Regions from separate parts of the Dickeya ananatis genome, predicted to be linked through region 3. Evidence: predicted binding sites of a transcription regulator. Region 3 holds the regulator's gene; each other region holds the start of a gene.
The links. Region 3 encodes PhoB, which activates phosphate uptake and scavenging genes when phosphate is short. Its sites were predicted from a motif close to CTGTCATAAAACTGNCNNAT; they were not measured.
Positions count from the first base shown of each region.

Region 1: the regulator PhoB is predicted to act here: its motif matches at 2,880-2,899, upstream of ugpB (sn-glycerol-3-phosphate ABC transporter substrate-binding protein UgpB).
Region 2: the regulator PhoB is predicted to act here: its motif matches at 2,830-2,849, upstream of rpoH (RNA polymerase sigma factor RpoH).

Region 1 covers NZ_CP040816.1:4,054,701-4,059,374, reverse strand. The annotation lists gene otnK (3-oxo-tetronate kinase) at 1-640, opposite strand, end outside; gene ltnD (L-threonate dehydrogenase) at 637-1,587, opposite strand; gene ygbI (DNA-binding transcriptional repressor YgbI) at 1,870-2,631, shown strand; gene ugpB (sn-glycerol-3-phosphate ABC transporter substrate-binding protein UgpB) at 3,027-4,346, shown strand; gene ugpA (sn-glycerol-3-phosphate ABC transporter permease UgpA) at 4,420-4,674, shown strand, end outside.
Region 2 covers NZ_CP040816.1:4,088,640-4,093,313, forward strand. The annotation lists gene FGI04_RS18240 (branched-chain amino acid ABC transporter substrate-binding protein) at 1-985, opposite strand, end outside; gene panM (aspartate 1-decarboxylase autocleavage activator PanM) at 1,389-1,808, shown strand; gene rpoH (RNA polymerase sigma factor RpoH) at 1,965-2,822, opposite strand; gene ftsX (permease-like cell division protein FtsX) at 3,159-4,136, opposite strand; gene ftsE (cell division ATP-binding protein FtsE) at 4,126-4,674, opposite strand, start outside.
Region 3 covers NZ_CP040816.1:3,115,688-3,120,361, forward strand. The annotation lists gene FGI04_RS13730 (PstS family phosphate ABC transporter substrate-binding protein) at 1-75, opposite strand, end outside; gene phoR (phosphate regulon sensor histidine kinase PhoR) at 173-1,495, opposite strand; gene phoB (phosphate response regulator transcription factor PhoB) at 1,523-2,212, opposite strand; gene sbcD (exonuclease subunit SbcD) at 2,533-3,765, shown strand; gene FGI04_RS13750 (AAA family ATPase) at 3,762-4,674, shown strand, end outside.

The DNA of each region.
Region 1 (4,674 bases), 940 kb from region 3:
GCAGCGCCTCGCCCTGCGTCAGCAAATGCTGTTCGTTTAGGGTGTCTAACACCGCGTAGCGGCAGCCTTGTTCACGCAGTTGCGTCAGTTGCTGTTGCACCGCCATGCTGCCTTGCTCCATCACACGATAAGGCACCAGTCCGCAACGTCCGCACGCCTGGCGTTCCATCAGCTGTAGCAGGCTGCTGTCGGTCATTGGCGTTACCGGGTGATGGCGCATACCGGAATCGGATAACAACTGATCCATCACAAACAGGTGCCCCTGATACACGGTGCGACCGTTGACTGGTAGCGCCGGGGAAATCACCGTCATCGATTCGCCCAGCGCGTCCAGTAGCGCGTCGGTCACCGGGCCGATATTACCGTTTGCCGTGCTGTCGAAGGTGGAGCAGTACTTGAAGTAAAACTGCTGACAATGCTGTGCCTGTAACCATGACAGTGCGCTCAGGGAGTCGTCGATAGCTTGCTGCACCGGACAGGATCGTGACTTGAGGCTGATGACCACCGCCTGAGCCTGCACCTGATAATCCGCCGTCGGTACGCCGTTGAGTTGTACCGTCGACAGGCCGTTTTGCACCAGAAAGCTGGCGATGTCGGTGGCACCGGTAAAATCATCTGCGATGACGCCCAGGGTAATCATGCGTCCTCCTGTGGTTGTGACAATCCTTGTTGTGGCAATCGTTGTTGTGGCAGTTCGATACCACTGAAAATCTTGATCACCGCGCTGTCGTCTTCTTTGCCGAAACCGGCGTTGCTGGCGGCGGTGAACATGTTGAACGCGGTGGAGGCCAGCGGTAACGGGAAGTGCAACGATTTGGCCGTGTCGGTAACCAGGCCCAGATCCTTGACGAAGATATCGACGGCAGATTTTGGCGTGTAGTCACCCTCTACCACATGTTTCATACGGTTTTCGAACATCCAGGAATTACCCGCTGCGTGGGTCACCACGTCATACATCACTGACAGCGGGATGCCGGCGCGGGCGGCCAACGCCATCGCTTCGGCACCGGCGGCGATATGTACGCCCGCCAGCAACTGGTGGATGATTTTTACTGTCGCGCCGAGGCCAATCTCTTCTCCGATGCGGTACACCTTACCCGCGACGGCATTCAGCACCGGTTCGAGTTTCTCAAACGCTTCGTGGCTGCCGGATGCCATTACCGTCATATCCCCGGCAGCGGCTTTGAGAGCACCGCCAGACACCGGCGCATCCAGCATCAGTAATTGGTGTTCCGCCAGTCGTTCGGCAATGCGTTTGGCATCCTGTGCTGAAATGGTGGAGGACACCATGACCGCGGTGCCCGGTTTTAGCTGTGCGGCGACATTGGCCTCGCCAAACAGAATGCTGTTGACCTGTGCGGCGTTGACCACCAGTAACACGACCGCATCGAGCTGTGCGGCAAAGTGGTCGATCCTGCTGTCGGCTTGTTCTGCGCCTTCCTGACGCAGCCGCTCTAGCGCGTGCGGGTTGATGTCTACGCCGTAGGTGGTCAATCCGGCGCGGATACAGGAGACGGCGGCACCGAATCCCATGGAGCCGAGGCCGATCACGGCGACAGCATACTGTGCGGGGGTCTGTGGGTTCATAGGGCTTTCTCTGTTAATTTTAGTGATATTTTGTTGTGATGTGTTAAATGTAGGCGCTTGTTATCGACAATGCGGTGATTTGTATCACACAAATTAACATCGATGGGGAAGACGACGTGAATCGGGTGACGGGGCATGAGGCGGCTATATTGGCGAATGTTGTGCTCTATTGCGGGTTGATGTCGGTGAGCGCATAGTTTGCGACGTGAATTTATGATAATTATCGCGCTCGGCACAGGGTGAAATCACAATAGTTATCACAGCAATTAACAGGAGTGGGGAGTGATACCGGTAGAACGCCATCAAAAGATTTTGTCACTGATTACTGAACGTGGTGTGGTCAGCATCAGTGAGCTGACGGAAATGCTGGGCGTATCGCATATGACAGTGCGGCGGGACGTACAAAAGCTGGAACAGGATGGATTGTTGCTCAGTGTGTCTGGCGGGGTACGTTCGCCGGAGCGGTTGGCGATGGAACCCTCTCATCAGGATAAGTCAGTGATGTTCAGCCAGCAGAAAGAGGCGATTGGTCGGCTGGCGGCACAGCAGATCCCGCACAACAGTTGCATTTACCTTGATGCGGGTACCACCACGCTGTCGCTGGCGCGCCAGTTGGCAGAGCGGGATGATTTACTGATTGTGACCAATGATTTCGCTATCGCCGCGTTGCTGATCGAATCCAGCCAGTGCCGCATGATCCACACCGGCGGCACCCTGTGCCGGGAAAACCGCTCCTGTGTTGGCGAGGGGGCGGCGCTGGCTCTGCGTAACTTGATGATTGATATTGCTTTCGTTTCTGCTTCCTCGTGGAGCCTGCGCGGCTTATCTACCCCTAACGAAGACAAGGTATCGGTGAAACGAGCAATTATCGAGGCCAGCAGTAAACGCATCCTGCTCAGTGACGCCTCCAAATATGGCCGTATCGCGACCTGGATTGCGACGCCGATAACGGTATTCGACAGCATCATTACTGATAACGGGCTACCCGTCGCCGCCAGAGACGCACTGGGGAAGATGGGGGTAACGGTGATGGTGGCCGGGTGAGACTGACTAATGGTGTGTTAACTGGCCGGCGTGATTAGGCATCGCCGTTATTCTTCAGGTCGCAGAAGTGCTGGCGGCGGCTCACGTTTTGCGGTGTCGTTTTTTGTGCTCAAGAGAGAGGGGATCATACCGACTATGGCTGACGGCTACGGTTATGATTCTCAACAACGTACTGATTAAAAAATCAAATTCGGTTACTGACCTTTCAATCTTCCCCGTTTCCTTTCCGCCAATGCAATCGTATGCACCTGTCATGGCGTTGTCATATTGAGGTTATTTTTCTGTCATCTGAGCGTGTCATGTTACCTGCCGAATATAAAACGCGCTTTTTCGCTCATGGCGCTAACAACGAATCAGTACTTACAGCAGTACTCACCATGATCTCAGGAGACAGCATGTTTCAGCACGCTATCCGTAAAACTGCCGCCGTCGTCATTATGGCATTAGCCGCCAGCGTACAGGCGCAGGCCGCTACCGAAGTCCAGTTCTGGCATTCAATGGAAGGGGAACTGGGCAAGACCGTTAATTCTCTGGCTGACCGCTTCAACCAGACACACAGCGACGTCAAAATCGTTCCGGTGTACAAAGGCAACTACGAGCAGAGCCTGGCAGCGGGTATCGCCGCGTTTCGTAGCGGTAACGCCCCGGCTATCCTGCAGGTGTATGAAGTTGGTACGGCGACCATGATGGCCAGCAAGGCTATCAAGCCGGTCTACCAGGTCTTCAAAGACGCGGGTGTGCCGTTTGATGAGAGCATTTTCGTGCCGACCGTTTCCGGTTACTACTCTGATGCCAAAACCGGTCACCTGCTGTCCCAGCCGTTTAACAGCTCGACGCCGGTGCTGTATTACAACAAAGACGCCTTCAAAAAAGCCGGTCTGGACCCAGAGCAGCCGCCGAAAACCTGGCAGCAGATGGCTGATTACACCGCCAAGCTGCGCGCGGCAGGTATGAAGTGCGGTTACGCCAGCGGCTGGCAGGGCTGGATTCAGATTGAAAACTTCAGCGCCTGGCACGGCCTGCCGATCGCCACCAAAAACAATGGCTTCGACGGCCTTGATGCGGTGCTGGAGTTCAATAAGCCGATTCAGGTCAAGCATATTCAAATGCTGGAAGACATGAACAAGAAAGGCGACTTCACCTACTACGGCCGTAAAGACGAGCCGACCGAGAAGTTCTATAACGGTGATTGCGCGATGACCACCGCGTCATCCGGCTCGCTGGCGAATATTCGTCAGTACGCCAAATTTAACTACGGTGTGGCGATGATGCCGTATGACGCCGATGTGAAAGGCGCGCCGCAGAACGCCATTATCGGTGGTGCCAGCCTGTGGGTGATGAGCGGCAAAGACGCGGCGACCTATAAAGGCGTGGCGGAATTCATGCAGTTCCTGTCTACACCGGAAATCGCCGCCGAGTGGCACCAGAAGACCGGCTATCTGCCGATCACCACCGCCGCTTACGAGCTGACCAAAAAGCAGGGTTTCTATGACAAGAACCCCGGTGCTGATATCGCCACCCGTCAGATGCTGAACAAAGACCCGCTGCCGTTTACCAAAGGGCTGCGTCTGGGCAACATGCCGCAGATTCGCACCATCGTCGACGAAGAGCTGGAAAGCGTCTGGACTGGCAAGAAAACCCCGCAGCAGGCGCTGGATGCCGCTGTGGAACGCGGCAACGTACTGCTGCGTCGCTTCGAACAGGCGAACAAGTAACCGCATTCCGGGCCGAAGGGATTCGGCCACCCCTGTCTTTTCCTGAGCATCCCGTTTTTTGAGAGCCTTGTACATGAGTGCTTCCCGTCCTGTTTTTGGCCGCAGCTTGTTGCCTTACCTGCTGGTGCTGCCGCAACTGGCCATCACGGTGGTTTTTTTCCTCTGGCCAGCCGGGCAGGCGCTCTGGTATTCGGTGCAGAGCGTTGACCCGTTCGGCCTGTCTAGCCAGTTTGTCGGGCTGGAGAACTTCATTAATCTGTTCCACGACAGCTATTACCTTGGCTCGTTTTACACCACGCTGCTGTTCAGCTTTCTGGTGGCGGCTTCA
Region 2 (4,674 bases), 970 kb from region 3:
CAGCGGCCAGCTTGGCAGGCTCGGTGCTGCCAGTACGCTGCATCGCCGTACTCAGTGACTGCAACGCGGCATAGGTCGTCCACACGAACGGACCGGTCGGATCCAGTTTCTTAGCTTTCAGCGCGTCAACGATCGGCTGGTTGGTCGGCACCTGGTCATAACGCTTAGGCAAGGTGACCAACATACCTTGAGAGGCTTCGCCCGCAATATTGGACAGCGACGAGTTACCCACGCCTTCCGGGCCCATAAACTTGGTCGTCAGGCCAGCCGCACGAGCCTGGCGTAAAATCTGCCCCATTTCCGGGTAGTAACCGCCAAAGTAGACAAAATCGACGTTCTCTTTCTTCAAGCGCGCCACCAGCGTGGAGAAGTCTTTATCCCCGGCGGTGATCCCTTCGAACAGTACGACATTCGCATTGGCTTTTTTCAGGCTATCCTGCACGGCACGAGCCAGGCCTTCGCCATACTGCTGTTTGTCGTGCACCACAGCGATACGCTGCGGTTTAACGTGCTCCAGAATATATTTCGCGGCGGTCGGCCCCTGATCGGAATCCAGACCGGTGGTACGCATGATCAGCTTGTAGCCACGGGTGGTCAGGTCAGGCGCAGTCGCGGCCGGTGTAATCATCAGCACGCCTTCATCTTCGTAAATGTCAGATGCAGGCTGAGTGGACGACGAACACAGGTGACCAATCACATAGTGAATACCTTCGTTAATCACCTTGTTGGCGACAGCAACGGCCTGTTTCGGGTCGCACGCGTCATCGAATTCCACACCCACCAGTTTGTTACCGTTCACGCCGCCCTTGGCATTAATGTCGGCAATAGCCTGACGCGCACCGGTAAACTCCATATCACCGTACTGCGCTACCGGGCCAGACATGGCACCGACGATCGCGACTTTGATATCCGCCGCGTTTACCGCATGGCTCATTGCTGCTGCCAGGCACCCCACCAGTAATGCGTTACCTTTGCTTAATTTCATCCGTTTTACCCCATCTGTCATTTTTGGATATTGCTATAATTATTGTCGTTAACCGTTATTTTCCGCACTTTTTCATACGGAATAATGAGTTAGACTCTACTATAAGCAATAGTTTGTAATAAGGCTTTATTATTCATAATATTAAACAGGAGTTTTATGCTGCAAATCAACTGTGATTCTCAGTAAAACACGGCGTAAACAGCATAAAATACCATCTTTAAAATTCGAGTTTGGCTTCATAAATAGTCAGTTATGCTGGTTTTAACACCAAAGAATAATTAATTACTCGAAAAATTAATGGCGGGAAAACCTTTTTCCCTGTTAACCGTACAGAAAAAGTTACACAACCTTTTTCCTACAGAATCACTACAATATTCTTAAGAATCAACAGGAGTACCCGCGTATGAGACTCTCGGTTGAACGCCTCACAAAAATCAGCGAACAGGACAGGCATGACCTGGCTTTCATTTGGCCACACCAGAATTTCGACGCACTGGAGCGCGACCTGAACCATGATCACCGCCTGTTTGCCGCTCGTTTTAACGGCCACCTGCTGGCTGGGGTGATTGTCGAAATCGATACAAACAGCGACAGCGCAGAGTTAACCGACCTACAAGTCAGAACCTCCACCCGGCGTCATGGTGTCGGCAAGTATCTGCTCGAAGAAGTACTAAAAGCCTGCCCTGACGTGAAAGAGTGGTGGCTGGACGCCGCCGACCATGCCCTGGTCAGTGAAGCCGTGATGGATAAGTTTATGCAATCCTGCGGTTTCTATCCGGTATCCGGCGGCTGGGAATATATTGTTAATCAGGAAGGGAAGTGAACAAGGAAGGAAAGTAGTGGCGTGCCAGTGATGAAAAGCCTGCCGTGTATACCCTAAAGAACCCGGGTTGCAGGAAGACGGGTATAAAACAAAACGACCGGGAAGCCTGAGCTGTCCCGGTCGTTTGACGTTGAATCGTCTGCGAATAGCACGGCGTTACGCTTCGATAGCCGCCCGCAGTTTCTTCATAGCGTTCTTTTCTAGCTGACGCACACGCTCAGCAGACACACCATAATGATCCGCCAGCTCCTGCAACGTGGACTTGTTATCATCGTCCAGCCAGCGGGCACGGATAATATGCTGGCTGCGCTCATCGAGCCCTTCCAGCGCATAGGTCAACTTGTCTGCCGCATGGGTTTCCCAGTTGTCCTCTTCGATGCCATCGGCAAAGTCGGAAGACTTATCCTGCAGGTAAAGCATCGGTGCCATCGGCTGGCCCGGCTGCGCATCATCTTCCGGCGACGGATCAAAGGTCATATCCTGCGCCGCCATACGCGATTCCATTTCACGGACGTCTTTGCTGGTCACACCCAGCTCGCGCGCGACCAGTTCCACCTCGTCCTGATTGAACCAGCCTAAACGCTGCTTGGTCTTACGCAGGTTGAAAAACAGCTTACGCTGCGCTTTGGTGGTCGCCACTTTGACGATACGCCAGTTGCGCAAGACATACTCGTGAATTTCAGCCTTGATCCAGTGCACGGCAAACGACACCAGACGAACACCTACATCCGGGTTAAAGCGACGTACCGCCTTCATCAGGCCGATGTTGCCTTCCTGAATCAGGTCCGCCTGTGGCAGGCCATACCCTGAATAATTACGGGCAACATGAATAACAAAACGCAGGTGCGAAAGAATCAACTGCTTGGCGGCGTCCAGATCCCCGTGATAATGCAGTCGTTCAGCCAGCGCCCGCTCTTCGTCTGCCGTCAGCATCGGATAGGCATTGGCGGCACGGATGTACCCTTCCAGACTGCCCTGGGGAACTAAGGCGAAAGTTTGCATATCTTTGGTCATTCCACCCCTCTCATTAATCATTCATAACGTTGCACATCTTCGGATAGCATACCGGTAATTGCTGCACTTTCTGTGCCTAAAAAATCGATTTGCTGCGCCTAAACACTATTTAGGGCTTACCACCGGTTTAGAGTGTGACGAACTGCACAAGTTCCACCATTTTTAACCATCTTATTTTTCATATCAAGATGGAAGCGCGGTGAAAGACAGGCTGGCGAACAGCGAAGAAAGGAAGGCACAAACTCACGATCTTAGTTACACACTTCCCCCGCCGGGCGTCACGCACTTCGGGGGAAGAGTATACCAGAAAACCATCAGGCTGGACGTCGATACAGGTTATTGCGGTGTAAAACGGCGTAAATGTTGTACCGTTGCCAGCCAGGCCGCCAGCCAGCCAATCATCGCTGCGACCAGAATCAGCAGTAGCGCTTCATCCCAGCCCAACCCGCGTACCATGAAGGTGGTGCCGAATACCGCCGCCACCTGTGCCGCCGCCCCTGACAACTTCCAGACCAGCGCCTGCGACAGGATTAACGACAATACCGCGCCGCAAAACCCCAGCAGCGCACCGCCATGCAGGAACGGCCGCAGGATAAAACCGTCCGTCGCACCGATAAGCTTCATCACATTGATGGTTTCACGACGACTGAAAATACTGAGCCGCACACTGTTGCCGATCACCAAAAAGACCGCCACCACCATCAGAATGCCTATCGTCGCTGCCACCTGACCCACCAGCCCGGTCAAGGCCACCAGACGGGAGAACCAGCTGTCATCCATGCGCACTTCATCCACCCCTTGAGTAGCGGCGATACGATCACGCAAGGTCGTGAGTGTCTGGTTAGACTGGAAGCCCAGCTTCGGCGAGACAATGGCCACCGCCGGCAGTGGATTTTCCTCCAGCATATCCAGCGCGCCGCCAAAACCGGACCAGTTACGGAACTCGCCCATCGCTTCATTGCGTGACAGGTAGTTGACCTTATCTACGCCATCTTCCGCCTTGATTTTGCCAATCACCGCTTCGGCGGCGTTGTCATCCAGCGACTTGTCCAGATACACCGTCAATTGCGGTGTGGGATACCACTGTGACGCCGCCTGACTGACGTTTTTCCACACCAGATAACAGATGCTGGGCAGTGTCAGTGAAATGGCGATCACCATGATGGTTAATAACGTAGCCAACGGCTGACGCAGCATATCGCGCAGGGTGTTAGCCCAGGCGTACCGCCACTGTTCCTGCCAGCCACCTTGCAAAGAACGGGACTTGGATTTGGTGTTGTTGGCGGTTCGCTGCATGCGGGTATTATTCGCCATCGTGACCTCCCAGCATGCGACCTTGCGCCAGCGTCAGTACCCGATAATGGCGACGGGCGATAAGCCCGGTATCATGCGTTGCCATCAACACGGTGACGCCCACGCGGTTAAACTCTTCAAACAAGCGCAGAATGCCTTCGGAGAGCGCGTCATCCAGGTTGCCGGTCGGTTCGTCCGCCAGCAGTACGGCAGGCTTATTCACCACCGCTCGGGCAATGCCGACTCGCTGTTGTTCACCGCCGGAGAGCTGAATCGGGTAGCTGCGCGCCTTGTCGAGCAGCCCGACCTTATCCAGCGCCGCCGACACACGGCGACGGATATCCTCGGCGCTGGCACCGGAGATAATCAGCGGCATAGCGACGTTTTCATACACCGTGCGATCCATCAGCAAATGATGATCCTGAAAGATCATACCGATTTGCCGACGCAAAAACGGCACCTCACGTTTTTTCAGGCGGCTGATATCGTGACCACCAAACAGGATGTGGCCCGCGCTGGGGCGCTCAATCCCGCAAATCAGCTTCAGCAGGGTACTTTT
Region 3 (4,674 bases):
CATCGCCTGCGGCGCAGCAACAAGCTGACCAGACAAGCATAACAGCAAAGCAAACAGGTAATGGATGGGTCTCATGTGCGTTTTCCATCGGAGTGAAAAGTGAAAGAAGTGAAAGACAAGAGCGCACTATTCTCGGCACTGCGGCGGGGACAATCAAGCCCCGCCACATTGCTTAGCGCAGCGGATTCGCGGCATTCTGATTTAATACCGAACGGACAATCAGCCGATTTGGCAATGTAAACATGAAGCGGGATCCCACACCTTCTTCGCTGAGGATCTCCAGACGAGAGTCATGATGACTGAGCGCGTGCTTGACGATAGCCAGCCCCAGTCCACTGCCGCCGGTCTGGCGCGAACGGGCTTTGTCGACACGATAAAAACGCTCCGTCAGACGGGGAAGATGTTCTGCGGCAATGCCCGGACCGTTATCGCTAACCTGGAACTGCGCGCCCTGTGGCGTTTGCTGCCAGCACACCTCAATACGCGTGCCCTGCGGCGTGTGGTTCACCGCGTTATACACCAAATTCGACACCGCGCTACGCAACTGCTCCTCGTTGCCGAACACCTGTAACTGCTCATTGACGCGAAACACAATCTCATGACGCCCCTGACTCAGGGTGTCGGCTTCGCGTTTAAGCACCCGCAACATCAGCGGAATATCCACCTTTTCGTTAAGATCGATAGCCGCAGCGGCTTCAATACGCGACAACGTCAGCAGTTGCCGCACCAGCCCATCCATCCGGCGGGTTTGTTCCTGCATGGTGTGCAGTGCCTTAGCCTGCAAAGCACCATCCAGCGATTCGTCGTTCATCATTTCCAGATAGCCTTGCAACACCGTCAACGGTGTGCGCAGCTCATGGCTGACGTTGGCGAAAAAGTTACGCCGCGCCCCTTCGAGTTGATGCATTTGGGTGACATCACGCGCCACCATCAGCAACTGCCCTTCTGAATACGGCATCACCCGGAATTCAACATGATGCGCATTTTTCAGCGTCAGCGTCAGCGGGCGGCTGAAATCTTGCTGTTGCATATACTGGGTAAATTCTGGGTAGCGCAACAAATTGAGGATATTCTGACCATTATCTTCCGGCCAGCGAAAACTCAGCAGGTGCTGCGCCAGCCGGTTACACCAAATGATGACGCCCTCTTCGGTGGTGATGACCACCGCATCCGGCAGCGATTCCGCCCCACTGCGGAAACGTTTGATCAGCAACGCCAGCTCGCGCCGCCGACGGCGATTACGCAACTGCATTTGGTACAAACCGTAGAACAACGGTTCCCAGCTCCAGCGGCCGGGCGGCGGGGTCATACTGCGGTCAACCCACAACCAGTAGGACAAGCGCAGTTGGTTATAAAAGTTCCAGCACAGTGCCGTCAGCACCGACGCCAGTAAAAACCAGGGCAGATAACCGATGATCAGCCCCAGCAATAAGCCGGGCAAACAAAAAAAAGCCAGCTCCAGCGCCAGCTTTTTCCAGGACAAACGTTCTAGCACGTCAGATTTTCTCCGGGACTCACGCTATCAATAACGTGTTGAGAAACGGTATCCAGTTCCCCGAACGGTCTGAACCATCTTGTCGTGTCCACTGGTCTCCAACGCCTTGCGCAGACGGCGGATATGAACATCCACAGTGCGATCCTCAACATAAACGTTAGTGCCCCACACATGATTGAGCAACTGCTCACGACTATATACCCGTTCAGGGTGGGTCATAAAGAAATGCAGCAGTTTGAACTCCGTTGGCCCCATGTCCAGCGCATGCTCTTCCGTGGTCACCCGGTGAGAGGAAGGATCCAGACTTAAGCCGCGCATTTCGATCACTTCTTCCACCGCCATCGGCGAAATCCGACGCATCACCGCTTTGATGCGCGCCACCAACTCTTTAGGTGAAAACGGTTTGGTGATGTAATCATCGGCACCGACTTCAAGACCGCGAACACGATCTTCTTCTTCACCACGGGCCGTCAGCATCATGACCGGAATATCCCGCGTCAGCGCTTCACGCTTCATGTGCTTGATAAACTGTAAACCGGACCCACCGGGCAGCATCCAGTCCAGCAGCACCAGCTCAGGATAAGGTTCAGCCAGGCGGTTCACCGCGCTGTCGTAATCCTCGGCCTCAACCGGCTGATAGCCGTTCTGCTCAAGCACGAAGCACACCATCTCGCGAATCGGCGCTTCATCTTCCACCACCAAAATACGTCTTGCCATATCAATCCTGCCGTTAATCGTCACGGTTAGCGTGCGGTGTGCATTATGCGTCAGTTTTATGACAGATTTATGAAAAATCCCCCGACAAACCACGCCTCTGACGCGGCCTTGCCACCGCCACCGCCCGGCTCATTTTCTCCGCCGTACCACGCCATGTCGCCAGTTCATACAGATATTATGGGACATGCCCTAAACTGCACGCCTATAATCGCCGATGATAAAGACGCGGCGTTTCGCCATAACTACGGTGCCCGCCTTGTGCCGTTGTCTGAACACCGCCCAAAACAACATCTCGTTTGCACTCACCTGCAGGGAGTCTCATGCGAATTATTCATACGTCTGACTGGCATCTCGGTCAGTACTTTTATACCCGGAGCCGTGCGCCTGAGCATCAGGCTTTTTTGCACTGGCTGGTACAGCAGGTTGAGCAATATCAGGCCGATGCAGTAATAGTAGCAGGTGATGTGTTCGACAATGGCGCACCACCCAGCTACGCCCGAGAAATGTATAACCAGTTTGTGGTGGCGTTGCAGCGTACCGGTTGCCAGTTGGTGGTACTCGGCGGCAATCATGACTCCGTCGCGACCCTGAACGAATCCCGCGCGTTGCTGGCCTGCCTGAATACCCAGGTGTTCGCCGGTTTTGACGGCGATATCCATGAGCAAGTGCGGGTACTGAATAACCGCGACGGCGAACCCGGCGCGATGCTGTGTGCGGTTCCGTTTCTGCGTCCGCGCGATGTGCTCACCAGCCAGGCGGGCCAGTCTGGCACGCAAAAACAACAGGCGTTACAGGACGCTATCGCCAGTCATTATCAGCGCTGCTACCAGCTTGCCTGCGAGCAGCGTGCAGCATTGGGGAAAGAACTACCGATTGTGCTCACCGGGCACCTCACCACCGTGGGCGTCGCCACATCGGATTCCGTGCGCGATATTTACATCGGTACGCTGGATGCCTTCCCGGCACAGGCGTTCCCACCGGCTGACTACATTGCGCTTGGGCATATTCATCGTCCACAGCGTGTGGCGCAATGCGAACACATCCGCTACAGCGGCTCACCTATCCCCTTGAGTTTTGATGAACTCAATCATGAGAAATCGGTCTATCTGGTGCACTTTGAGCAGGGGAAATTGCAAGAAGTCACCGCGCTGACGATACCGAGCGAACAGCCGATGCAACTGGTGAAAGGCAATCTGCCGGAGATAGAACGCCGTCTGGCCGGGTTCCGCGATTATCATGGCGACAAACCGGTATGGCTGGATATTGAAATCGCCACGCAGGACTACCTGAGCGATATCCAGCAACATATTCAGGCACTGACCGAGCCTCTCAATGTGGACGTGATCCTGCTGCGTCGTGCCCGGGAACAGCAGCAACAAATGCTGGTGCAACTGGAAAAAGAGACGCTGGAAGAGTTACAACCGGCTGAAGTATTTGAACGACGTCTGGCGCTGGAAGACGGTCTGGATGAGGCTCGCCAGCAACGTCTGAAGGGATTGTTCAATCGGGTTATGCAGGAGATTGACGCACAGCGACAGGAGACGTCCGTATGAAAATTCTTAGCCTGCGCCTGAAAAACCTTAACTCATTGCAGGGCGAGTGGAAAATCGACTTCACGCGCGAGCCGTTTGTCAGCAATAGCCTTTTCGCCATCACCGGGCCTACCGGTGCCGGGAAAACCACCTTGCTGGACGCCATCTGTCTGGCGCTCTACCACCAGACACCACGCCTGAAAGTCAGCCCCAGCCATAACGAATTAATGACCCGCCACACGGCCGAATGTCTGGCTGAGGTGGAATTCGAGGTAAAAAACGTCGCTTACCGCGCGTTCTGGAGCCAGCGTCGGGCCCACAACAGCCCGGAAGGCAATCTGCAGCCCCCCAAGGTTGAGCTGGCACTGTGCGCCGACGGCAAGATCCTGACCGATAAAGTGAACGACAAGCTGGCGATGATAGCCGACCTTACCGGGCTGGATTTCGATCGTTTCACCAAGTCGATGATGTTATCTCAGGGGCAATTCGCCGCGTTCCTCAACGCCGATGCCAATCAACGGGCGGAATTACTTGAAGAGCTGACCGGCACCGATATTTATGGGCAGATCTCCGAACGCGTTTTTGAGAAACACAAAGAAGCCCAAAGCCAGTTGGAAACCTTACGGGCTAAGGTCGCCACGCTGGAATTATTGAGTGACGAGCAACGCCAGGCGCTGGAACAGCAACTGGAGGCCATCCGCCAACAGGAGCAATCCATATCGATACACCGGGAAGAGGTCCTGGCGCATCAACGTTGGTACGACACGCTGCTACAGCTCCAGCAGGCACAACAGCACGCGCAACAACAACACGCCTCACAGCAGCAATTACAGCAGCAGTCACAACCGCAACTGGATAAACTGGAACGTGGCGAACCAGCGGAAAAACTACGCCCCCGCTTCGACGAGCGAGGGCGGGCGCAACGGGAAA